Regions from separate parts of the Salinithrix halophila genome, predicted to be linked through region 2. Evidence: predicted binding sites of a transcription regulator. Region 2 holds the regulator's gene; each other region holds the start of a gene.
What was found. Region 2 encodes LexA, which represses DNA repair genes until DNA is damaged. Its sites were predicted from a motif close to CGAACATATGTTCG; they were not measured.
Positions count from the first base shown of each region.

Region 1: the regulator LexA is predicted to act here: its motif matches at 1,086-1,099, upstream of ACFOUO_RS13490 (YolD-like family protein).
Region 3: the regulator LexA is predicted to act here: its motif matches at 884-897, upstream of uvrB (excinuclease ABC subunit UvrB).

Region 1 is NZ_JBHSAP010000018.1:98,808-101,081, reverse strand. It holds gene ACFOUO_RS13495 (beta-propeller fold lactonase family protein) at 1-519, opposite strand, end outside; gene ACFOUO_RS13490 (YolD-like family protein) at 712-1,059, opposite strand; gene kynB (arylformamidase) at 1,222-1,854, opposite strand; gene kynU (kynureninase) at 1,851-2,274, opposite strand, start outside.
Region 2 is NZ_JBHSAP010000018.1:308,395-310,668, reverse strand. It holds gene ACFOUO_RS14490 (SRPBCC family protein) at 94-555, opposite strand; gene lexA (transcriptional repressor LexA) at 647-1,273, opposite strand; gene ACFOUO_RS14480 (hypothetical protein) at 1,599-2,060, opposite strand; gene hemY (protoporphyrinogen oxidase) at 2,178-2,274, opposite strand, start outside.
Region 3 is NZ_JBHSAP010000015.1:271,546-273,819, forward strand. It holds gene ACFOUO_RS11580 (PDZ domain-containing protein) at 1-544, shown strand, start outside; gene uvrB (excinuclease ABC subunit UvrB) at 957-2,274, shown strand, end outside.

The DNA.
Region 1 (2,274 bases), 210 kb from region 2:
ACCCACAAGGATGGTGGCGATCACCGTATTGGTAGCGGTATTGATGACAGCCACCATATTATTGGCCATCGTCACATAGGCACGCGTACCGTCCGGGGTGATGGCGATTTCCAGCGGTTGAGAAGCGACCGGCACATTAGCGATCACCGTGTTGGTGGCGGTGTTGATGACGGATACAAACGTGGTGCGAGAATTTGCCACATAAGCCCGGGTGCCGTCCGGTGTAATGTCGATGCCGAGAGGACCGCTTCCCACTACCACGGTAGCGATCACTGTATTGGTTACCGTATTGATCACGGAAACCGTATTGACACCCGAATTGGTCACATAGGCCCGGGTACCGTCAGGCGTAATCGCCACTCCCCACGGCTGGAGACCGACGGGTACAGTGGTGATAACGGTGTTAGTGGCGGTGTTGATAACTGCCACACTATTCGCGTTATATAGGGTGACATAGGCTCGGGTACCGTCAGGCGTAATCGCGATACCCCTGGGGGCGTTCGATGCCATGACATTCACATCCTCAAAGTTATAGTTTGATAGAGCTATATCATTCTATGAATCTCCCAGCCTAATGGTATGGACGGGAGCTTGATTTCCTATTTTTGGGCATAAAAAAACCGTCTAAAGACGGCGAGACTGCTTTTACACCCCTCCCCCACGGTCGGGGTTTGTCGGTAGCTTATAAATAGGAATCACCGAGTCAGCCTTTTAAGCATCTTCAGGAGGCGATTCCGCTCCCAGGATGTTTCGGAAAGGGATCATCTCCCGATGGTCACCGTTTTTGATCAGAATCCAACGTTCCACCGAATCGATACGAGCCACAAACCCGCAAACCTTCTTCGGCCCGTACTTGGAGGCATAGGTAATGAGGATGGGCTCTTCCTCCAACAGAGCCCGTTCAATCATACGGCCGATCTCAGCAAGCTGGTCCGGGTCCAGATCCGGAGGCACATACGCTTCCGCTTTCCGCCGTTCCTTCCAAAGCCGTTCTTCATGCTCAGGAAGGATCATCCGATGCCCTTCCCACAGTTTATTTCCCCGATCCAAACCCTTCATCTGAATCACCTCAGGGATAGGATACACGAATATACGTTCGATTATGAACCAGCAAATGCTGGGAACGCTTGATCACCTATATAAAACATAAAAGGACGGGCCCTTTAGCGGCAGGGGCTCCGTCCTTCTAGCAAAGATCTTGTGCTATCAATCAAGAAATGTTTATGAATTCACCTTCCGCAGCACCGCTCGAACCGGGCTCCCGTCGGCACCCTTCAGCGGCAGAGGAAATGCATAAAGTTCATAATTCCCAGGTTCCACATCATCCAAGACGGCTCCTTCTAAAATGTGCACTCCGTGGCGGGCCAGGGCATGGTGAGCGGGAAGCTCTTTGCTGTCCAGGGGATCCACCGAGGGGAGGTCGAGGCCGAGGAGTCGGATCCCCCGCTCCGCAAGCCAGAGAGCCAATTCCGGTTCCACCGGGGGGATTCGTTCCGGGAAGGTACACCGGTCCGTCCAGACACCGGTTCGAAGCAGGAGCCTTTCCACCCCAGCTAGCTCCTCCTTTTCCAGAGAAGCCGGCCCGATGGACTCCGTTCCCGGAGGAAGCGAGACCACCCGCGCAGGTCCAACATAGGGGTCCAAATCCAGCTCCAGTATCCCCTTTCCCTGGTTATCAAAATGGAATGGCGCGTCAACATGGGTACCGGAGTGAGCGCTCATCGTCAGGCTTCCCACGTTCACCGAACCGCTCTGGGCCTTGGTCAGTACAGACTGATAGGAAAAAGGTGTATCGCCCGGCCAAACAGCCATCCCCTCCCTTAGGGGTTGGGAGATATCGATCCAAGTCGTCACGCGACCACACCCCGCTCTTTGGGGTATTTCTCATATTCCCGGCTTTCCATGATTTCTTTGAGACGGCGAATCGCTTCCCATACCTCCCGGTAAGAAGTATAGAGAGCAATCGGGGCGAGCCGGATTACATCGGGAGCACGAAAATCGGGAATGACCCAATGTTCTTTGAGGGATTTCGAGATCCGAACCGCCTCTTCATGAAGCAGGCATACATGCCCGCCCCGTCGGTGATCTTCCAACGGATTGCCGAAAGAGAAGCCCATACCGTCCAACTCCGCTTCTACCAGGCCCATCAAATACCGGGTCTGTCGGAGAGACTTGGTTCGGATACGGTGAATGCCGGCCTCGGCGAAGATCTCCAGAGAGCCGATCAGGGGAGCCAGGCTGAGCACATGGGGAGTCCCGATCTGGAATGCCCCT
Region 2 (2,274 bases):
CCTTCCAGTGCAGGGGGTGTTTTCCGTGATGAAGCCGGATTTAGTCTATGGTGACAAATTGAGAATCTCGGCTGTCGCACATTTTAGTGCGGTTCAATTATTAAGGGATTGCTCAGCTATTTCCTTGATATATAAGTTTCTTTTTTTCAAAAGACCTTCCATATACTTGGCTAAAAAAAGTTTATCGGCTATGCTGCCCAGAAATCCCCAGGGTGAAGTGTAATCGAATTTATCAATCATCTTAGTTTGATTCTTATAACCCACAAAAAAGTGTTCATGTTTGATTCTTTTAAAAGGTCCCTCTACCATTTCATCAACAAAATAATGTGGTGGATCAAATGCTGTAATCTTAGCCGTCAACCTTTGTTTGAGACCAAAATGAATCGCTTCCCAAGTGACGCTTTCATCTAATCCTATTAGGCCATTTGTGACACCTGCAACAGCCTTTTCATGTGTATGAGAGGTTGATTTCATATGGACGTCAATATTACGGGATAAATCGAAACATGTTTGGATAGGGGCCTTAATATAGAGTTCTAATGTGATAATAGGCATAACACTCACCATCCGCAGTGGGTAGATCGGCAAATATCAATTTCCTGGTGAAGCCCTATTTAAACTATGGCCCAAAAATCATGGTTTTTGTTCAATGAAGCTCTCGGAAGAGACCCACAACCTTCCCGAGGATGGCCACCTCAGGAAGGAGGATGGGTTCCATGTTATCGTTTTCGGGTTGCAGGCGGATATGGTCTTTTTCTTTATAGAAACGTTTGACGGTCGCTTCGTGTTCTGCAGTCATAGCCACGATCATGTCGCCGTTATCGGCTGACTGTTGTTGGCGAACCAGGACGAAGTCACCATCTAAGACACCGGCATTAATCATGCTGTCACCTCGAACGGAGAGAAGAAAGACGGAATCGTCACCGCCTACCATACGGCGGGGGAGAGAGAAGTAATCTTCCACGTTTTCCACCGCAGTGATGGGCTCGCCAGCAGTCACTTTCCCGACGAGGGGGACCATCACGGTGTTGGCCGCTAAGTCGGGGACCGCTTCCAGATCTTCTCCCAGCACTTCGATCGCTCGAGGCTTGGTAGGGTCTCGCCGGATCAGGCCTTTTTTCTCGAGCCGGGCGAGGTGGCCGTGGACGGTGGAACTAGAAGCCAAACCGACGGCTTCTCCAATTTCCCTCACGGATGGTGGATACCCTTTTTTCCGGACTTCCTGTTTTATGTAGTTTAAAATGGCTTGTTGCCGCGGTGATAACTTAGCCATGATCTTTATCCCCTTTCCGCTCGTTTCGTTTATCCGCCAGTCCCTTCGGAATCTAAAAGTCAGGGTATTTTCCTACAGTATACACGATTACGGAAGGCAGGACAAACATAGGTTCGAATTTCTGTGCGATCTGATATTGGGCGATTTCCAAGTTGGGCCTCACGGTGGAAGAGATAAAACGAAGCGACGGGATTCAGATCGCAGTAGCTGTTCTCCGCACATCGATGCACTTATGGTTCTGTAGGTAAGTAGGAACCCGTACGTATCGGCAGTTCCTTCAGGTTGCAACAAAAAAACAGCTGGACGACAGCTGTTTTTTTGTGGGTCAACGGTATTGAATGTAGGTGATTTCTTTCTTGAGCTCCCCTAATCCTTCCATGCTATGAAGGACAATGACAGGTACGATATCATCTTTGGTGGCGTCGGAGAGGGCGATGTTGACCAATTTTATATCATGATAGATGAAGGAAAAATCGATATGGTAGCGGACGTCCTGGGCATTGATCTGATGGTCGACTTTCCGGAGGTCACCACTTAATTTATTGAGCCGTTCTACAAGTTTTCGTTTCATTTCTCTGTTGAGTTTGTAGTTGGAGTATTGCTCGATCGTAATCTTGTATGTATCGGAGATTTCGTTGAGGAGGTGGTGACCTTTCAACTCCTTGAATTCATCGATATATTCTTGCGTGCGGTGTTTTTCGTAGAAGCCGTTCATCACCAAGGTGATTGCCACGACGACGATATAGACGAGAACAACGCGCAGCAGGCGCTTTAGCTTATCGTTCACAGGGTTCCCTCCTGCCTGTACACTTCTTCATACCCCATATATATGGACAGGGAGGCGAGGTTATGATGGCCTCGCCTGATGAACCCACGAAAAAAACCCCGACCGGGGTTTTTTTCGTTATCTCTCAGCAAAGAGTCGGCTCAAAGTATCCTGTACCGCCTGTTTCCCCTGATTGATACAATCGGGGATTCCGATACCAGCGTAGGAGGCACCA
Region 3 (2,274 bases), on a different contig from region 2:
GGTAGCGAGCTTTGCCCGAATCAATCTTTCCCGCCCGCCGGAACAGCAAAAGCGACGCTCCTCCTCTTTGATTCTGCTCTATGCTTTTTTGCTCGCGGGGTTAGCTGGGATCGCCAAAGTCTGGCCCCCCATGTTATGGGTAGCCTCTCTTTTTTGCATCGCCGGTCATGAGGGAATTTACCAACTGGGGCGGTACCGGGAGCGGCGGCGCCTGTCTTTCTTTGCAGCGGTGTCCGGGGGAATCCGGGTACTGGCCGTTTGGCCGGGCAGTCCGGCAGAGGATATGGGTATTTGCCCCGGGGACATCTTACATAGGGTAAACGGAGAACCCGTTTCCGACCTTGCCGGGTTAAGGGAAGCGCTGACCCGTTCCCCAGCATTTTGCAAGCTAGAACTAACCGACGAAAACGGCGATCCTAAGCTTGCCCACCGCCCTGTCTATGAAGGAGACCCGGATCACCTCGGTATCGTGGAGGCACCTTCTCCGGGCCGCCCAGATCGCCTATCCTCGGATCTCTCATCGGCTTCAGAAGGGAAAAGGTGAGGGTTAGTGGTTTTGCACACCGGGCTATGTCCGGTGTTTTTACTCTGAAAAAGGGGTTGTAGGGCCTTTTGGAATTTCGTGATAAATATATTAATGTCCTATTATTTTTTGCCTCAACATCTTTTTTTGCCGGTTTAGTATTAGACGACAATAATATATGGTACTTGTCTTATCTGTATATAAACTTAGCCGTTGTGTTGGTACTAAGGGTTAGGTGGGAGATCAAAAAGCGGAGGCAGAAGGATTGATTTATCCCACGGTGGGGCGTTTTTGTGGTTGCGGGAAAGGGGAACGGAGACAGAAATCGGACTTTCGACGACACGTATCAACCATATATCGAGAACGAATGTTCCTGTTTTTCTTTCTGCTTGTGGTATAATGGGAAGGATGACAGATTCGAGGTGATGTGGCCATGGCCGAAGAGATCTTTCGCATGGTATCGGAATATAAACCCCAGGGTGACCAACCGGTGGCCATCGAGAAGTTGGTGGCGGGGGTGCAGTCGGGCAAAAAGCACCAGACCCTGCTGGGGGCGACGGGGACCGGAAAAACCTTCACCATTGCCCATACCATCGTTAGGGCGGGCAAACCGACCCTGGTGATCGCTCCGAACAAGACCCTGGCGGCCCAGCTGTGCGGGGAACTGAAGGAATTCTTCCCGGAGAATGCTGTGGAATACTTCGTCAGCTACTATGACTACTACCAGCCCGAGGCTTACGTACCGCAGACGGATACGTATATTGAGAAGGACGCCTCGATCAATGACGAAATCGACAAGTTGCGCCACTCAGCAACATCCGCTCTGTTTGAGCGGAAAGATGTCATTATCGTAGCCAGTGTCTCCTGTATCTACGGCCTCGGTTCGCCGGAAGAATACCGGGAGCAGGTCGTTCCCTTGCGTGTCGGCATGGAGAGAGACCGGAACGCGGTATTGCGGGACCTGGTGGATATCCAGTATGAACGCAACGACATGAACTTTGTTCGCGGTACGTTCCGCGTGAGAGGGGATGTGCTGGAGGTCTTTCCCGCTTCCCGGAGTGAACATGCGGTGCGGGTGGAGTTTTTCGGGGACGAGATCGACCGGATCCGGGAAATTGACGTACTGACCGGGGAGATTCTGGGCGACCGGGAACATATCTCGATTTTCCCTGCCTCCCACTATGTCACCCGAGAAGTGGTCCTGCGCCGTGCATTGAAGGATATCGAAGAAGAACTGGAAGAGCGGCTGGAGGAGCTAAAGTCCCAGGATAAACTGCTGGAGGCACAGCGTCTGGAACAGCGAACCCGCTATGATATGGAAATGATGCGGGAAGTGGGCTTCTGTTCCGGTATTGAAAACTACTCGCGCCACTTGGTGGGGAAGAAAGCAGGGGAGGCTCCTTATACTCTCCTTGATTACTTTCCCGAGGATTTCCTGATGATCATCGATGAATCTCATGTCACCGTTCCCCAGATCGGCGGCATGTACAAGGGGGACCGTGCCAGGAAAGAGATGCTGGTCAACCACGGCTTTCGTCTCCCGTCGGCGATGGACAACCGGCCCTTGAAATTCGACGAGTTTGAAAAACGGGTGAACCAGGTGATCTATGTTTCCGCCACCCCCGGTCCCTATGAGCTGGAGCATACCCCAGAAGTGGTGGAGCAGATTATCCGCCCGACAGGGCTTCTCGACCCCCGCATCCACGTACGTCCGATCCGGGGTCAGATCGACGACCTGATCAGCGAAGTAA